DNA from 2 places in the Devosia sp. 1635 genome. Region 2 is predicted to be linked to the other one. Evidence: predicted binding sites of a transcription regulator. Region 2 holds the regulator's gene; the other holds the start of a gene.
What was found. The regulator LexA, encoded in region 2, represses DNA repair genes until DNA is damaged. The targets are predictions, from matches to a motif close to TGTTCNNNNTGTGTTCNG.

Region 1 (9,013 bases), on a different contig from region 2:
CCGGTGGCGCTGAAGGCTCGACCTGGTGGGATAAGGTGCCGACCAAGTTCGAAGGCTGGGGTGACAATCAGTGGCGCGATGCCGGCTTCCGCGCCGTGCCCGGCGCCATCGCCCGCAAGTCGGCCTTTATCGCCAAGAACGTCATCCTGATGCCGAGCTTTGTCAATTTAGGTGCCTATGTCGATGAAGGCACAATGGTCGACACCTGGGTCACGGTCGGCTCCTGCGCGCAGATCGGCAAGAACGTCCACCTCTCCGGCGGCGTCGGCATTGGCGGCGTGCTCGAGCCCCTGCAGGCGGCTCCTACCATCATCGAGGACAATTGCTTCATTGGCGCCCGTTCGGAAATCGTTGAAGGCGTTGTCGTTGGCGAAGGCTCGGTGATCTCCATGGGCGTCTTCATCGGCGCTTCCACCAAGATCGTCGATCGCGCCACCGGCGAAATCCATATCGGCAAGGTGCCACCTTATTCCGTAGTGGTTTCGGGCTCGCTCCCGGGCAAGCCCCTGCCCAATGGCCAGCCCGGCCCCAACCTTTACTGCGCCGTGATCGTCAAGACCGTGGACGCCCAAACCCGCTCCAAGACTGGCATCAACGAGCTCCTCCGCGATTAAGTCGCCAGCGCAGGCTCCTCCTTCCCCTCCCCCTCAATGGAGGAGGCAGGGTGGGGTGGGCCACGCTCTCGGAACCATCCCGATATGACCGACCCCGTTGACCTCCTTACCCGCCTGATCGCCTGCCCCTCGGTCACCCCCGAAGAGGCCGGCGCGCTCGACCTGCTCGGCGCCGAGTTGCAAAGTCTGGGCTTTTCGGTCCAGCGCCTGCGCTTTGAGGGCGACGGCTCCTGCCCGGTGGACAATCTCTTCGCGATGCGGGGGCAGGGCGGGCGCCGGCTCCTGTTCGCCGGCCACACCGATGTGGTGCCCCCTGGCGATCCAGCCCTCTGGACCAGTGACCCCTTCACCGCCCGCCACAGCGAGGGCAAGCTATATGGCCGCGGCGCCGCCGACATGAAGTCGGGCATTGCAGCCTTTGTCGCCGCGGCCGCCGCCATTCCCGCTGACGCCGGCACGATCATGCTCGCCATCACCAATGACGAGGAAGCCGACGCGGTCAACGGCACCGGCAAGCTCATGGCCTGGGCCAATGAACAGGGTCACCGTTTCGACTTCGCCCTGGTGGGCGAGCCGAGTTCCGCCGCCACCCTGGGTGACAGCATCAAAATCGGCCGGCGCGGCTCGTTCTCGGGCGTTGTCACCGTCGAGGGCACCCAGGGCCATGTCGCCTATCCGGAAAAGGCCAACAACCCGCTCCCCGTACTGTCCCGCATTGCTCTCGCCCTGAGCGAAACGCGCCTCGACACCCCGACCGAGCATTTCCCCGCCAGCAATCTCGAGCTCACCTCGATCGATGTGGGCAATCCCACCGCCAATCTGATCCCCGCCGCCGGGACGCTGCGCTTCAATATCCGCTTCAACGATGGCTGGACCCCCGACACCCTGGCACAATGGGTGCGCGAGCGCATCGCCGAGGTGGATCCCTCCGGCACCACCGTGCGGTTCGAGGTCATCGGCCGCCCCTCGCTGTCCTTCCTGTCCCCCCTCGGCGAGCATGTTGCATTGCTGTCGGACACCATCGCGGACTGCACCGGGCAGCGCCCGCAATATTCCACCGGCGGCGGCACTTCGGACGCCCGCTTCATTGCCCCCTATGGTCCGGTGGTGGAATGTGGTCTTGTGGGCCCCAGCATGCACAAGATCGACGAGCACATCGCCATCTCCGATCTCACCGGGCTGACCGAGATCTACACGCAATTCATGCGCCGCTTTTTTGCCGGTGCGGTTCCGTGAAGCTTTGGGCGGCGCTCACCCGGGCCTGGCGCGGCTGGATGCTGCTGCTGCGCGGTGACCCCGCCTGGTCGCAGCACTTCACCCTGACCAATGCAGGCCTCGCGGCCGCGCTGTCCATCTTCCTGTTTTTCGCCTTTCTGTCCGTCGCCTTCGCCTCCATGGGCGTTGGCATGCCCAGCATGATGGGCATCGCTTCGGCGCTGGTGGTGCAGGCGCTGTCCATCCTGGCGCTGCTGCTGGCCATCCAGATCACCAAGCGCGTTCTGGCCAGCCCGGCCGCGCTGCGCACTTTGCTGGTCCCCGGCATTTATGCGCTGGTGGCCTATCTTGTTGCCGGGACGGTGGTTTCCCTCATCGGCGGCCCCGCGCTGCTGCTGGTCTGGCTCGCGCTGGGCTATTTGCTTTATCGCCTCGGCCGTGTTGCGGCCGGCTGGAGCCGAGGCGTTTCGGTCGCATTTGCAGTTTTAACGATCGCGCTGCTTGTCGGCATGCCGGTGAGCCTTTACATGCTCCTGAACCCCGCCGCGTCCCCCCTATGATTGCCGAGTAACCATTGGCCCAGCCGACCACGAGTTTTCGCGATGAACTGGCCAGTGCGGCACGCGGCTGCTTTGCGCTCCTGACCGGCAACCGGCAGGCAGCAAGCTTTTTCGATTTCAGCCAGCGCGGCCTGATCGGCTCCTTTATTGCCTTCCTCCTGGCCAACGCGATCTCGGCCTTCGTGCCGCAATTGTTCGGCCTTGGGCTTGAGCCGGGCCTAGCCACCCGTGGCCTGCTGATGAATGGCGTGTTGTTCCTGCTTCAGGCGGCTCTCGCCTATGTGGTGCTGCGCCAGCTCGGGCGCACCGATGGCTTCGTGCCCTTCCTGGTCGCCGATAACTGGACCACGTTCTTTACTGCCTTCCTGTCGCTGCTCCTGCTGCTGGTGGGCGATGGCGGCGGCATTGCCTTTTTCGGCGTGATCATCGTCGTGATCATCATCGACATCAACATTGCCCGCCTGATCGTGACGCTCTCGCCCATGCAGGTGGCGATGTTCATCGTCGCCCAGCTGGTGGGCGCCAGCATCGGGCTGCTGCTGTTCTACGGCATGCTGATGCCGGCAGTGCCGCCGCCGCCCGTCTAGTAGTCGACCCCGGTCAGATACAGCCCGGCTGACGGCGCCATCGCCCCGCATTGACGCCGGTCTCGCGCATCGAGCACCTGGCGCAAGCGTTCCGGCGCCCATTTGCCCTCACCCACGAGCTTGAGTGAGCCCACCAGCGAGCGCACCTGGTGATGCAAGAAGCTCCTCGCACTCGCCACCACGACAATATGCTCGCCCTCGCGCCGCACATCGAGCCGGTCGAGCGTGCGCAGCGGCGACTTGGCCTGGCACTCAGCCGCCCGGAACGTCGTGAAATCATGCAGGCCCAGAATGCCCTGCGCCGCTTCGTGCATCGGCTCGGCTTGGAGCGGCATGGGCAAGTGCCACACATGGTTGCGCTCGATCACCGCCGGCGCCCGTCGATTGAGGATACGGTATTCGTAATGGCGCGCGGTGGCGGAAAACCGCGCTTCAAAGCTCTCGTCCACCGCTGCGGCCGATATCACCGCCACCGGATGGGGCCGCAAGTGATAATTGAGCGCCTCGCGCACCCGGAACGGGTCCCATGCGCGCGAAAGGTCAAAATGCGCCACCTGGCCCAACGCATGCACCCCCGCATCGGTGCGCCCGGCCGCTTGCGTCACCACCCGCTCGCCCGAAAAGCGCTCGATGGCGTCTTCCAGCACGCCCTGCACGCTCAGCCGGGCCGGCTGCACCTGCCAGCCCGAAAACGGGGTGCCGTCATATTCCAGAACGAGCTTGAACCGCGCCATGGCTCAGCACCGGCCCAAGGTCTGGCCTCCCCGCCCCCTTGAGGGGAGGGGCCGGGGGAGGGGGTCCATCAGTGACCCACAAGGCCACCCTCCACCCCGGCCCTCCCCCTCAAGGGGGGAGGGAGCACAAATCTCGAAGTTCGCGATCAACTGAGCATCCTCGGCAGCGCACCGGCGCCGCGCAGAAACGTCGCCGCATCCATCGCGGTCTTGCCTTCGCGCTGCACCTGGACGAGCCGCACGGCGCCAGTCCCGCAGGCAATGGTCAGCTCCGGCAATACCGTGCCGGGCGCCCCTGATCCTGCCGCGAGGGTCGAGCGCAGCGCCTTGACGCGCACCGGCTTGCCCCCGAGCTCGATCTCGAACCAGGCGCCGGGAAAGGGCGAAAGGCCGCGAATATGGTTGTGCACCTCCGCGGCCGGCCGCGACCAGTCGATCCGGGTTTCCCCCTTTTCGATTTTTTTGGCATAGGTCACGCCAGCTTCGGGCTGCGGGGTGAAATCAAGGCTGCCGCGCTCGAGCGCCGCCAGCGCCCGGCCCATCAAATCGGCGCCAACCCGCATCATCGTATCGTGCAATTCGCCCGCCGTGGTGTCGGGGCCGATGGGGATCACTTCGCCCAGGGCGACAGGCCCGGTGTCGAGCCCTTCTTCCATGCGCATCACCATGACGCCGGTTTGCGTGTCCCCGGCCATGATCGCGCGCTGCATCGGCGCCGCGCCCCGCCAGCGCGGCAACAGCGAGCCATGCAGGTTAAGGCAGCCCTCACGCGGCGCTTCCAGAATGGGCTTGGGCAGAATGAGCCCATAGGCCACCACCACCGCGAGATCGGCATCATGGAGCGCAAATACGCCCTGCTCGTCGGGGCCCCTGAGTGAGCGCGGCGTCAGCACGGGAATGCCCATCGCTTCCGCCGCCAGATGCACCGGCGACTTGCGCTCGGCCTGCCCGCGCCCGGCTGGCTTTGGGGCGCGCGTATAAACTGCCACCACCTCATGCCCGCTCGAAACGATCTCGGACAGGGTCGGCACGGCAAATTCGGGCGTGCCCATGAAAACAACGCGCATCGGCAAACTCCTGGGCACGCCTACAGCTTCGGTAGACTTTTAGATGATCGGTCTGCTGCGCTCCTGCAGTAGACCTCATGGTGAGGTGCGCAGCGCAGCCTCGAACCACGTGGTCGTGGTGCGGCTACCCCGCGGCGCGCTTGGCGGCCTTGTCGAACTTCTTGATCACCCGGTCGCGCTTGAGGCGGCTGAGATAGTCGATGTAAAGCACGCCATCGAGATGATCGATCTCGTGCTGGATGCAAACGGCCAGCTTGCCATCGGCATCCCGAACCACTTCATTGCCATCCAGATCGGTGTACTTCACCGTCACCGCGTCAGGCCGCTCCACTTCATAGTAGAGCTCGGGGATCGACAGGCAGCCTTCTTCGGTCACCTGGATCTGGTCGGAAACCTTGGTGATCTCGGGATTGATCATCACCAGCGGATCGGGCGTTTCGCCTTCGCCCGCCAGGTCCATGACCACGATGCGCTTCATCACCCCGATCTGGGGGGCGGCAAGACCAATGCCGGGCGCGTCATACATGGTATCCAGCATGTCCTTGGCCAGCGTCTTGATCTCCTCGTCCACCTCGGGGATGGCGTCGGCGACGGCACGCAGCCGCTGGTCGGGCAACACAAGAATGGGGCGGATAGCCATGTTAATTCGTCCAGGCAAAATGGGAATTGTTCCCGATATGGTATTTTCGGCGCTTCCGGTCAACTGCGCTGGAACCCCGCCAAGGCCGTTCCGTTGCCGCAACAGGGAGGAATAACGCCATGCCAACAACCTATCAGGGTGGTTGCCGCTGTGGCGCGGTGCGCTACCAAGTGACGGGCGAACCGCTCAAAGTCGGCCTTTGCCATTGCACCGACTGCCGGCGCGAAACCGGCAGCACCTTTTTGTATTATGCCGACTGGCCGGTCGATCGCTTCTCGGTCACCGGCACTTACGCCACTTTTGAGGGGCGCAGCTTTTGCCCCCAATGCGGCGCGCCGCTCTTCCACCTCGACGAAACCGGCGCTGAAATCGTGCTGGGTTCGCTCGATCAGGTCCCGGCCGCCTTCGTGCCCACCCGCGAAGGCTGGATCAAGCGCCGCGAACCCTGGCTCACACCGGTGAAGGGCGCGGGTCAGTTCGAGCAAGACCCACCGCACGCCGCCTGAGCGCCACTTACTAACGCGCAACAGGTTTAGTTTGCCAAGTGGTGAACTGATGTCTATAGTTCACCACATGGAGAACTTTGACCCAGCCCTTGACGGAGCCTTTCACGCCCTTGCCGACCCGACCCGGCGGGCGGTGCTGCGCCAGCTGCTGGCTGGCCCCAAGCCGGTCAAGCAACTGGCCGAGCCCTTCGCCATGGGTCTGCCCGCCTTTCTCAAGCATTTGCGGGTGCTTGAGGAAACCGGTTTGATCGCGACGGAAAAAACCGGCCGTATTCGCACCTGCCGCATCGAGCCCGAGCGGCTGCTGCAAGCCGAAAGCTGGCTGGCCGAGCAACGCGCATTCTGGAGCGCCGGGGCGGATCGGCTCGCGGCTTATGTCGAAAACCATCTGGCCGAGGAGCCAAATCCATGACTGTTTGCGACAACGAACTCACCATTACTCGCTTCATCAACGCAGCGCCCGCCAAGGTCTGGACCGCTTGGAGCCGGCCGGAGCATCTCGCGCGCTGGTGGATCCCGGCGCCCATCGAATGCGAGGTGGTCAAGCTCGATCTGCGCCCCGGCGGCGGCTTTGAAACCCGGATGCGCGAAGGGGAGGGGCCATTCCAACCCCATGTGGAAGCCTGCTTTCTCGAGGTTTTGCCCGAGCAGCGCCTGGTCTGGACCACGGCCCTGGCCGAAGGCTGGCGTCCCACCGAGCCATGGCTGGCGCTGACGGCGATCATCACCTTTACGCCCGAAGGGCCGGGCACCCGCTATTCCGCTCGTGTCCTCCACGCCGCCGATAGCCACAAGCACGCCGAACTGGGCTTTGATGAAGGTTGGGGCACCACCATTGATCAGTTGGCCGCTTACGCCGGGGAGCTCGACTGAATTGCGCGAACTGGTCGGCAGCGCCCACGCCGCTATTTCAGGGGCCGGATGGCAAAGCTCAGCGCCAGTTGCAGGATCGGCTCACCTTCTTCATTGCGCACCCACATGGTGATGTTCTTTTGCGGGTAGGCCCCGGGAATATGGTCCTTGGCCAGTTCCGCCAGGGCGCTTGAGGCTTCGTCGCGCGCGGCGTGGTCACTAGCCAGGTCAGAGCCGATCTCGTCCCTGAACAAGACGTCACCATCATCGGTATCAAAGAAATATAGTGGCATGGCTCTCTCCTGGCTCCACCCGCAACGCGCCGGGGGGGTGGGAGTAGGCATTCCCTAAACCTGTGTTGTTGCCCCGTAAAATCCGGGTCACTCCCCCCGCAACTGGTCGCCAGTTGGCGCCGCGCCGCACAAGAACATAGGAGGAACGCCCGAATCGTCCTAAACCAGCAGCATGGACAGCCCGCTTCTTGTTTTCGGCCAATTCGCAGTCACTCCGCTCCAGGCGCTCGCGGCGGGTGGCGGGCTCATCGTCCTGCTGCTGCTGGTGCTCGTGCTGGCGGCGCTGCGCACCGGGCAAGCGCGAGCGGCGGAAACTGCGGCGGTGCTGGCGCGCTCGGAAGCCATGGAGCGCCATCTCGCCGGGCTTATGCAGGTGCAGTCGGAGATGACGGGCCGCATGCAAACCATGTCCGAGATCTTTGGCTCGCGCACCTCCCATCTGGCGCGTCTGGTCAACGAGCGGCTCGATTCCACCTCTCAACGCGTCGGCCAGGCCCTGCAGGAAACCCGCGCCAAGACCGATGAGGGCTTGTCAAAGCTCCATGAGCGCCTCGCGGTCATCGATCGCGCCCAATCCACCATGACCTCGCTCTCGAGCGAGATCGTGTCGCTGCAATCCATTCTGGCCAACAAGCAAACCCGCGGCGCTTTCGGGCAGGGGCGCATGGAAGCGATCATTGCCGATGGGCTGGCGCCCAACAGCTATTCCTTCCAGACTACGCTTTCCAACAACAGCCGCCCCGATTGCCTCGTGCTCATGCCCAATGGCGCACCGAGCCTCGTGATCGATGCCAAGTTTCCGCTCGAAAGCTGGCAGCGCCTCGGCATGGCTGACTCACCCGAAACCTTGCGCGCCGCACAAACCCAGTTTCGCGGTGATATCGGCGTGCATGTGAAGGCAATTGCGGAGAAATACCTCATCGCGGGGGAAACCCAGGACACCGCCTTCATGTTCGTGCCCTCCGAATCCATCTTTGCCGATATTCACGAGCATTTCCCCGATGTGGTGCAAAAGGCGGCGCGCGCCCGCGTCGTCATCGTCTCGCCCGCGCTCCTGATGCTCTCGGTGCAGGTGATCCAGGCCCTCTTGCGCGATGTGCGCATGCGCGAACAGGCCCATTTGATCCAGGGCGAGGTGCGCGAATTGCTGGCCGATCTCGGGCGCCTCGACGAGCGGGTCAATAAGCTGCAGACCCATTTCAACCAGGCCAGCCGGGATATCGGCGATATCCTCACCTCCACCGGCAAGATCAACAAGCGCGGCGAGCGCATCGACGCCATGGATTTCGAGGAACAACCCCGGCTGGCCGGCGAGTAAGCCCGCGGCTTACTTCGGTTCCAGCTCGCTGGCGCTTTTGAGCACCTCGTCGCCATCCTCCTGCCGGATCAAAAAGGCCGGTTCCTCCTGGCTGGCATTGCGCGTCACCTCGGCGCCTTTGATGGTGCGGGTGACCTTATCGGTGAACCGCTCCACGATCGTGCCTTGTGCCGTGCTGCCGGCCCAGTTCCACGTCACTTTCGTGCCCTTGTGCAATGCCTTGCTCATCAACCGCTCCTTGCGTTGATCCAGCAACGAGCCGGCCGGCGCCCCGTTGCAGTCCCCCCAAGCAGTTGATCGGTGCAGTGAACCCGCGCTCGCTCCGGCGCGTTGTGTGCTTCGAACACTCTCGCTCAAGGAAGCAAGCCATGCCCACAAACCATCCCGGCTCTATCCTGCCGCAGGACACCGCACCGGCCGATGCCGTCGACGAAGTCATTGTCGGCCAACCGATCAGCCAGGATGAGGTGGACGACCTGCTTTATGGCGAGGACCGCCCGGCGGGCGAACGCGTTGATCGCCTGCGCGAACTGGCCGACCAGATCCGCGCCCGCCAGGCCGGCGATCTTGCCACCAATCCCGATACCGATCCGCTGCTCGACGAAATCGATCGCGCCATTGCCGAAC
Region 2 (9,013 bases):
TCATCGCCGGCACCGCCACCTTGCTGTTCTCTGCCTATCATTTCCAGCAGACCGCACCCCTGGGGGTGATCGGCAATGTGCTGGTGTTGCCAGTGGTCAGCCTCGTCATCATGCCCTTTGGCGTCCTCTCGGTATTGCTGATGCCGCTCGGGCTGGAAGCACCGTTTGTTGCGGTGATGGGCTGGGGCATCGATCGGATGGTGCACGGCGCGGTCCTCGTGGCGGGTTGGAGCGAGGGGCTCACCGGCAATCCGCTGCTGACCTCAACCGCCTTGCTGCTGGGGCTAGCGGCGCTCGCCTGGTTTGCGTTCTTTCCCAGCCGGTGGCGCTTCCTTGCTCCGGTGGCGGCGATCCCATTAATCTTGCTGTTTGGTCTCGATCAGCGCCCCGATGTGCTGGTTGCCGATACGACCCAAGCCGTCGCGGTGCGCAGCGAGACCGGGCTGGGGCTGCTTACCGGCCGGGCAGGCAGCTTTGCCGTTGACGTCTGGGGTCAACATTACCAGGAAGAAATTGCGCCCGTCATCGACGCGGCTCGCTGCGACAGCCTCGGTTGCGTGGTCGCGACGGAGCAATTTGGGGTGGCGGTGGTGCGTGATGTCGGCGCCTTCGCCGAAGATTGCGCCCGCCACGATCTGGTGGTGACGCGGTTGCGGGCGCCGATTGCCTGCCGGGCGCAGGCCCAGGTGATTGACCGCGACGATCTCGCAAGGGGCGGCGTGCACTGGTTCAAATGGCAGGATGGAGAGCAGCGCTTTGTCGTGCGGACTGCCGTGCCCAACCTCACGCGCCCCTGGCGCGTGAGGTCACAATAAGGGGCAGGCTAGAGGACGATGCGCGCCTCCGGGATGCCGGGCACATCCACCTGGATCGAGAAGACCCCGCCGGCCACCTTTTCGGCAGCCAGCTGTTCAGCGCTTAGATTCTTGGCGGCGGTGGTGATGAAGAGGGTCTTGAGATCGGGGCCGCCGAAGGCAGGACAGGTGACCTGCGAGACCGGCACTTCGATGATCCGGTCGATCGAGCCATCCGGCGCATGCCGCACGACGCAGCCGCCGCCCCATTTCGCATTCCACAGATAGCCTTCGCTATCAACCACCGCGCCGTCGGGGAAGCCGCGGCCGTCCGAGACATCGGCGAAGAGCGACCATTCCCCGACCGGCATGCCGGTGGCCGGATCGGTCTGTACCCTGAGAATCTTTTTGGTGGGGGTATCGGTCCAGTAAGCGGTGCGCCCATCGGCCGTGAAGCAGGTGGCGTTGGGGATCGAGGCGTTGGACCGCAGCACGCTCAGTTGACCGGCGCGGTAATGATAGAGCTTGCCGCCCGGCGCTTCTTCCTCCTTGCGCATGGTGCCAATCCAGAAGGCGCCCGAGGGATGCACCCGACTGTCATTGCCGCGCGTCAGCGGATCGTCTGCTTCGAGCGGGATAATGAGGCTTTGCTCATCCGTCTGTAGATTGAAGCGCTTGAGCCCGGTTTCGGTGACCAGTGCCAGATTGTCGGCATCGATGATGCCAGCCGCGGCGACGTTCTCGTCAAAGCTCCAGCTCACTTCGACATTGCCCCGAGCTGAGGTGGCGAAGAGCTTTTGATTATTGATATCAAGGAAAAACAGCTGCTGGCGGTCCGGGTGCCAGAATGGGCCCTCGCCCAATGCGCATTTGCTGTCGATCAGCAGGCTCGCCGTTTGCGTCACGCTGTAGTCCTTCCATCATAAGCCAATACCGCCTCGGCGGCGCGCTGGCCGACTTCGGCGGGGGTGCTGCCGGGCTTGTATAAAAAGGTGCCCAGGCCAAAACCGCTGCAACCGGCGGCGAAATATTCGCCGAAGTTGTCCGGCTTGGCGCCGCCCACCGCGTAAAGCGGCAGCTCGGGCGGCAAGACCGCCTTCATCGCCTTGATGCCGCGCGGGCCCAGAACTTCAGCGGGGAAAAACTTGAGCCCGGTGGCGCCCGCCTTGATCGCCTTGAACGCATCACTGGGAGTGAACACGCCGGGATAGGAGCCCAGCTGAATGCGCACCGTTTCTTCTATAACCGACCGGTTGGTATCCGGGGATACAATAAAGGTGCCGCCGGCATCGGCGACGGCCCAAACCTGCTTTTTGTTCAGAACGGTGCCCGCGCCCACCATCACGTCATCCCCGAGCGCCTCGGCCGCCAGCGCAATGCTGGCCAGGGCATCGGGGGAATTGAGCGGCACTTCGATCATGGTAATGCCGGCCGCAACAAGGGCGTGGCACACATCAAGCGTTTCGGGCGGGGTAATGCCGCGCAGAATCGCGATCAGGTGGCGGTGGGTCATGGGGTCTCCAATCAGACGATAAAGGCACGTGCAGCTTTAAGGCCGGCGAGCACCACTTCGGTTCCATCCACGGCTTCGCCTTGTGCCCCGATCATGCCGAGCACCTCGGCATAAAGGGCGCAGAGCGCGGGGGCGCCGATCAAGGGAACGGTTTGTTCGCCGATCAGCGCACGGCGGCTGCCAATTTCGGTGCCGATCAGGAGGCCCGAAAGATAGCCGGTGCACCAACCGGGCTGACGGCCGGACAGGAGCGAACTGGCGCGGACCGCAAAGAGCTCGCTGGTGAGCTGTTCGGGCCGCTCGAGGCCGACCTCTGCACCCGCGGCAAAGCCTTCGGCGCGCTCGGGCCCATTGCTGTCTTCAGTCAGCGAATAGCGCAGCACCGAATGATGGCGCAGCAGATCGAAGAGCTCGCCCGTCATTGCGGTGGAGAAATGCTCAATGCGGGTGCCATTCATGCTGACCCATTTGGAATGGGTGCCGGGCATGCATACCACGCCATGGGCATTGGGGCGCAGGGTCGCGAGGCCCAGTAGCTGGGTTTCCTCGCCGCGCATCACATTGTCGCCGCCGGCCTTCTGGCACACACCGGGCAGAATTGCCGGGGCCAGGTGATTGTTGGGCATGGGCGGGCGCACTGCGCCGTCAAGCAGGCCGCGCAAATCGGTTGGTGCTTCCAAATAAGGCGCTTCGAACCAGCCCTGGCGCGCGCCGGCCATGCCGCAGATCAATACGTCGAGCGCGCCACCGTTGCTGCCGACTAGACCATCGAGCAAGGTTTCGAGGACGCCCGGATACTGGTCGCGCGTCAGCTTGCCCATGCCTTGGTCGGATTTGCGCGAAACGATCACCGTGCCATCGGCACTCAGGCCCCAAGCCCGCAGGTTGGAGGTGCCCCAATCAACCCCGACCCAATCAACAAATTCACTCATGCTTGCCCCTCTTGCAGTCCGCCCCGCACTTTCGGGCAAACCTAGTCGCTGCGCTGGCCTGCGCCTAGCCGATTCGACGCCGCCCGGTTGCCCTGCGAGCGCAAGGGGCGACGAAATCCAACAGGATTGGCGTTCACTCCTGCAACTAACATGCTAGAACTGTAGCAAACAGCAGCCTGTATTCGCCTCGGCGGAACTATTGAGGAATAAGGTAATGACGGCAGACAACAGCTTCTCTTCCCCCAATGGGCAGGGCAGCGCGCCCAAGAAGCTGCGCTCGCGCGCCTGGTTCGACAATCCCGAGAACCCGGACATGACCGCGCTTTATCTTGAGCGCTACATGAATTTCGGCGTATCGCGCGAGGAATTGCAGGGCAACAAGCCCATCATCGGCATCGCCCAGACTGGCTCGGACCTCAGCCCCTGCAACCGCCACCATATCGTGCTGGCCGAGCGCGTGCGCGAAGGCATCCGGGAAGCCGGTGGCATTGCCATCGAATTTCCCGTGCATCCGATCCAGGAAACCGGCAAGCGCCCCACCGCCGGCCTCGACCGGAACCTGGCCTATCTTGGGCTCGTGGAAGTGCTTTATGGCTATCCGCTCGATGGCGTGGTGCTGACCATTGGCTGCGACAAGACCACCCCGGCCATGCTGATGGGTGCGGCCACGGTCAACATCCCGGCGATTGCGCTCTCGGTCGGGCCGATGCTCAATGGCTGGCACAAGGGCGAGCGCACCGGCTCGGGCACCATTGTGTGGAAGGCGCGCCAGATGATGGCGGCCGGCGAGATCGATTATGCGCAGTTCATCGAGCTGGTGGCGTCTTCGGCGCCGTCCACCGGCTTCTGCAACACGATGGGCACGGCAACCACGATGAACTCGCTGGCTGAGTCGCTGGGCATGCAGCTGCCGGGTTCGGCGGCAATTCCCGCGCCTTATCGCGATCGCCAGGAAATGGCCTATCGCACGGGCAAGCGCATCGTCGACATGGTGCATGAGGACCTCAAGCCCTCCGACATCATGACCAAGGACAATTTCATCAACACCATCGTGGTCAATTCCGCGATTGGCGGGTCGACCAACGCCCCGATCCACATCCAGGCGATCGCCAAGCATATCGGTGTCGAGCTCGACCTGCAGGACTTCCAGACCTATGGGCACAAGGTGCCGCTGCTGGTGAACCTGCAGCCGGCCGGCGAATATCTCGGCGAGGATTACTACCATGCGGGCGGCGTGCCGGCGGTGGTCAACGAGCTGATGAAGCAGGGGCTGATCCGTGAGAATGCACCCACCGTCAACGGCAAGACCATCGGCGAGAACTGCCGCAACACCCCCATCCAGGACGAGAAGGTGATCCGCCCCTTCGAGCAGCCGCTCAAGGAAGAAGCCGGGTTCCTGGTGCTGCGCGGCAATCTCTTCGATAACGCGATCATGAAGACCAGCGTGATCTCGCCCGAGTTCCGCGAGCGCTACCTTGCCAATCCCGAGCATCCCGGCATGTTCGAGGGCAAGGCCGTGGTGTTCGATGGTCCGGAGGACTATCATCACCGGATCGATGATCCCTCGCTCGATATCGACGAGCACACGCTGCTGTTCATGCGCGGCGCGGGCCCGATCGGCTACCCGGGGGCGGCCGAAGTCGTCAATATGCGGCCCCCTGCCTACCTCATCAAGAAGGGTATCCACGCGCTGGCCTGTATTGGCGACGGGCGCCAATCCGGCACGTCGGGCTCGCCCTCGATCCTCAACGCCTCGCCCGAAGCGGCAGCGGGCGGCAACCTTGCCATCCTGCGCACGGGTGACCGGGTGCGGATCGACCTCAACAATGGCACCGCCGATATCCTGATTTCGGACGCCGAGATCGCGACGCGCCGGCAGGAACTGGCGGAAGCGGGCGGCTACAAGTACCCCGCGCACCAGACGCCCTGGCAGGAGATCCAGCGCGGGCTGGTCGACCAGCTCGGCAATGGCGCCGTACTCAAGCCAGCAGTGGCTTACCAGCGCATTGCCCAGACCTATGGCGTGCCGCGCGACAACCACTAGGGCATAAGGCCCAACGACTTCGAAATCCCCGCTTCGGCGGGGATTTCTGTTTCCAAGGCACGGCGAAACTCCGGTCGGCGCGAGGCCTCCGGTTGGGAGCGGCGTTGGCGAGGCATTGCCTCAAAAAACGTTGCGCAAAACGGAAGCTCCGCCCCGCCAACAGCGACTGGGTGCCGACGCCCGCGCCCTCCTGCGGCGCATGCCAGATTCCGCGGATGTCGAACTAAACCCTGGCGGGCACCGCTGCCTGCGCCACATCAGGGTTCCGATGGCCAGTGCAGCTGCCATCGCGATTCTTCACCCAAGACCACCGGACGATAGAGGTCCACGGCTCTTGCGGACACCGGCCGGATCGCGGCGACCCACGATCCCCCAGCCTCCGCGCACCAACCACTCGTCATGATCTCGCTTGGGTGCGCGGATGAGGAGACTATGCGGGTGATCGGCGCGGGCGGGGATAAGTTATTGTCGGGGGGTATGGGGCTTGAGCGGATTGCGCGCTGGAGGTGGCCAGCTGGGTCTAACGTCACTCGCGGAGGAGGGGACTAAACCCCCACCCCGGTCCTCCCCTCAAGGGGGAGGGTGAAGGAGGGGGCACACAGGCGCTGGTCTGGTGCGGCTGATGAGGACCCTAGGGCGGCAATCGAGTTCCGTCGAAGAGATTGTTTCTTGGCCGATTCCGGCTTTAGGCGTGGCGAGCGATGTGGGCGAGGGCCCGCTGGAACATGGGGTGCCATTCGGGGCCCGGTTGGCGCTCGAGTGGCCACCAGAAGAACTCGAACCAATGACCGCCATCATCATGGGTGAAGTGGCGCCAGTGTTCGGCCAGGGGAGCCAAGGCGATCACCACAACAAAGTGCCAAAGCTGTTTATCTGCAATGGCACTACTGGAAGGCAGGGTGCGCGAAACTTCTGCCTGCAGGCCAGACTCCTCTGCGAGTTCACGCAGGGCACCGATTTCAATCGGCTCGGGGCCTTCCCGTGTTCCTTTCACCAGCTGAAAGCCAGCCAAAGGATGCCTGAACGCCAAGCACTGGCGTTCTTGCGCCACCACTCGCAGCAGGACAGGACAGAGTTTTTCGACCCTGGGCGTCAATATTTACGCAGCAGGCCCACCAGGCGGCCCTGAACCTTGACGCGGTCGGGCGGGAAGATGCGGGTTTCGTAGGCGGGATTGGCCGCTTCAAGCGCGATGGTGTTGCCCTTGCGACGCAGCCGCTTGAGGGTGGCTTCCTCGTCATCCACCAGGGCAACGATGATCTCGCCGGTCCCGGCAACATCCTGGCGACGGATCAGCACGGTGTCGCCATCGAAAATGCCCGCATCGATCATCGAATCGCCGCGCACTTCCAGCGCATAGTGCTCGCCCGGGCCAAGCATTTCGGGTGGCACCGAGATGGTGTGGGAGTGGCTCTGGATGGCCTCGATGGGCGTACCGGCGGCGATCCGACCCATGACCGGCACGGCCACGGGGCGCACATAATCATCGCTCCAGCCCGAGCGCGGCGGCGGAGCGGCAACACGGCCCAGATTGCCTTCGATGACGCTGGGCTCGAAGCGGGCCTTGCGGCCGCCGAGCGCGGGGTTCATCGAATCGGGGAGTTTGAGCACTTCCAGCGCCCGCGCGCGATTGGGGAGGCGGCGGATGAAGCCGCGCTCCTCAAGCGCCGTGATCAGGCGGTGAATGCCCGACTTGGAGGCCAGATCCAACGCGTCCTTCATTTCGTCAAACGAAGGGGGAATGCCGCTTTCCTTCATCCGCTCATGGATGAACATCAGCAGTTCATGTTGCTTTCGCGTCAGCATCGGAGCCCTTCAATCGCAGAATCGGAACAAAGACTGAACGAGCATAGGTGTTCCAGTTATGTTCTGCAATAACGCTCATGGGTGGAGGCGAAAATTCTTTGGCTCTGCCTAGAACCCGTCCAGCGGAATGGCTGGAACGAGAGCGCCAGCCGGCTGGCCGGGATCGTATTCAGGCTGCACCAGCAGCATATCGGCGCGGGCCAGCGAGGAGGTATGACCGCTATCGGTTTCGCTGATGGGGAGCACGCCCGCACCTCGGCTTGAATGCACGCTTTGGGCACGCATGAAGTGGCGCCGGGCGGTATTGGGCGGCGTGGGCGCAAGGAGCGGCAGGTGCCAGGGGGCGGGTTCGGCGACGCCGAGCCAGCGCCGCAGCGCCGGCTTGATGAAGACGGCGGCGGTCACCATGGCCGAAACCGGATTGCCAGGCAGGCCAAACACCAGGGTTTTGCCCAGAGTGCCGAACATCAGTGGCTTGCCCGGGCGCATATTGATGCGCCAGAAATCAAGCTGCACGCCGAGACTCAGCAGGATTTCCTGCACGATATCATGGTCGCCAACACTCGCGCCGCCCGTGGTGATGACGAAGTCGGGCGCTTCGGCAAAGATGCCGGCAAGGCGCTCGGCAAGCGCCGCCCGGTTGTCGGGAGCGATCCCGTAGTCGCGGATCTCTGCGGCGTAAGGCGCAAGGAGCGGCCGCAAGCCGAAGCTGTTGGAGGCAACGATCTGGCCCGGTCCGAGAGCGGTGCCGGGCAGCACCAGTTCGTCCCCGGTGGCAAGGAGCGCGATGCGCGGCTGCACGGCAACGGGCAGCGTCGGGCAATTGGCGGCGGCTGCGACGGCCAGTTGCATGGGGGTGAGGCGAGAGCCTCTCGGAATCAGCTCCTGTCCCTGCCGGAAGTCGTGGCCAAGCGGGCGAATGCTGCGCCCCACGGGAGGCTGGGCGGCAAAGCTGACGCGATCGCCGGTGCGGGTCGCTTCCTCCTGCATGATCACGGCATCCGCGCCGGGGGGCACGGGCGCGCCGGTGAAGATGCGCACGCAGGTGCCCGGGGCGATATCCGCGCCAAAGCCGGCGCCGGCCTGTGCGGTGCCCACGACTTCAAGGCTCGCGCCTGGCACGATATCGGCGGCGCGCACGGCATAGCCATCCATGGCGCTGGCGGGGAAAGGCGGCTGGTCATGACGGGCGAGCAGGGGCTCGGTCAACACCCGGCCGGCGGCAGCTTCCAGCGGCACCGACTCGGTGCGGGCGGGGGGCACGCGGGCGAAAATGGCCGCGAGGGCGTCTTCAACCGGGAGCAGGCTCATGGCGCGCGCTGGAAATCGCCGGACTTGCCGCCCGATTTTTCGAGCAGACAGATCGCGGAGATAACCATCTCGCGGTCGATGCCCTTGGCCATGTCGTAAAGCGTAAGGGCGGCGGTGGAAGCCGCCACGAGGGCTTCCATTTCCACCCCGGTCTGGCCGGTGGTTTCGGCAGTCGCAAGAATGGTGATGGCGCCGGGCTCGCGCGCCTCCAGCTCGACGCTGACCTTGGTGAGCGGGATGGGGTGGCAAAGAGGGATGAGCTCGGCGGTCTTTTTGGCTGCCATGATGCCCGCGACGCGCGCGACGGCCAGGGCGTCGCCCTTCTTGAGGGCGCCACCCATGATGGCGGCAATGGTTTCGGGCCGACCGCTGATCACCGCCTGGGCGAGGGCGCGGCGGCGGGTGACTGCCTTGTCGCCGATATCAACGATCCGGGCCTCCCCGCGCTCGTTGAGATGGGTCAGCTGCGGCTCGCTCATGGATGGGCGGCCTGGCGCACACCCTGCAGGAGGGCGCGGGTGGCGGCGACCACATCGGCCTGGCGCATCAGCGATTCGCCGACAAGGAAGGTGCCGATGCCGGCTGTGCGGTCGAGATGCTGCAGGTGTTCATG

Region 1: a site for LexA is predicted at 7,199-7,216, ahead of rmuC (DNA recombination protein RmuC). Genes of this name have one in related genera too.

Annotation. Positions count from the first base shown of each region.
Region 1 covers NZ_JABAOM010000005.1:331,601-340,613, forward strand. The annotation lists gene dapD (2,3,4,5-tetrahydropyridine-2,6-dicarboxylate N-succinyltransferase) at 1-614, shown strand, start outside; gene dapE (succinyl-diaminopimelate desuccinylase) at 699-1,850, shown strand; gene HRU92_RS17805 (hypothetical protein) at 1,847-2,389, shown strand; gene HRU92_RS17810 (hypothetical protein) at 2,404-2,976, shown strand; gene truA (tRNA pseudouridine(38-40) synthase TruA) at 2,973-3,710, opposite strand; gene fmt (methionyl-tRNA formyltransferase) at 3,857-4,777, opposite strand; gene def (peptide deformylase) at 4,902-5,417, opposite strand; gene HRU92_RS17830 (GFA family protein) at 5,537-5,923, shown strand; gene HRU92_RS17835 (metalloregulator ArsR/SmtB family transcription factor) at 5,973-6,335, shown strand; gene HRU92_RS17840 (SRPBCC domain-containing protein) at 6,332-6,796, shown strand; gene HRU92_RS17845 (hypothetical protein) at 6,829-7,068, opposite strand; gene rmuC (DNA recombination protein RmuC) at 7,241-8,386, shown strand; gene HRU92_RS17855 (DUF2945 domain-containing protein) at 8,396-8,614, opposite strand; gene HRU92_RS17860 (hypothetical protein) at 8,755-9,013, shown strand, end outside.
Region 2 covers NZ_JABAOM010000001.1:1,144,832-1,153,844, forward strand. The annotation lists gene HRU92_RS05875 (ComEC/Rec2 family competence protein) at 1-815, shown strand, start outside; gene HRU92_RS05880 (SMP-30/gluconolactonase/LRE family protein) at 824-1,699, opposite strand; gene HRU92_RS05885 (2-dehydro-3-deoxy-6-phosphogalactonate aldolase) at 1,696-2,307, opposite strand; gene HRU92_RS05890 (2-dehydro-3-deoxygalactonokinase) at 2,319-3,239, opposite strand; gene HRU92_RS05895 (IlvD/Edd family dehydratase) at 3,454-5,283, shown strand; gene HRU92_RS05900 (NUDIX domain-containing protein) at 5,969-6,334, opposite strand; gene lexA (transcriptional repressor LexA) at 6,376-7,089, opposite strand; gene glp (gephyrin-like molybdotransferase Glp) at 7,198-8,400, opposite strand; gene moaC (cyclic pyranopterin monophosphate synthase MoaC) at 8,397-8,879, opposite strand; gene trpC (indole-3-glycerol phosphate synthase TrpC) at 8,876-9,013, opposite strand, start outside.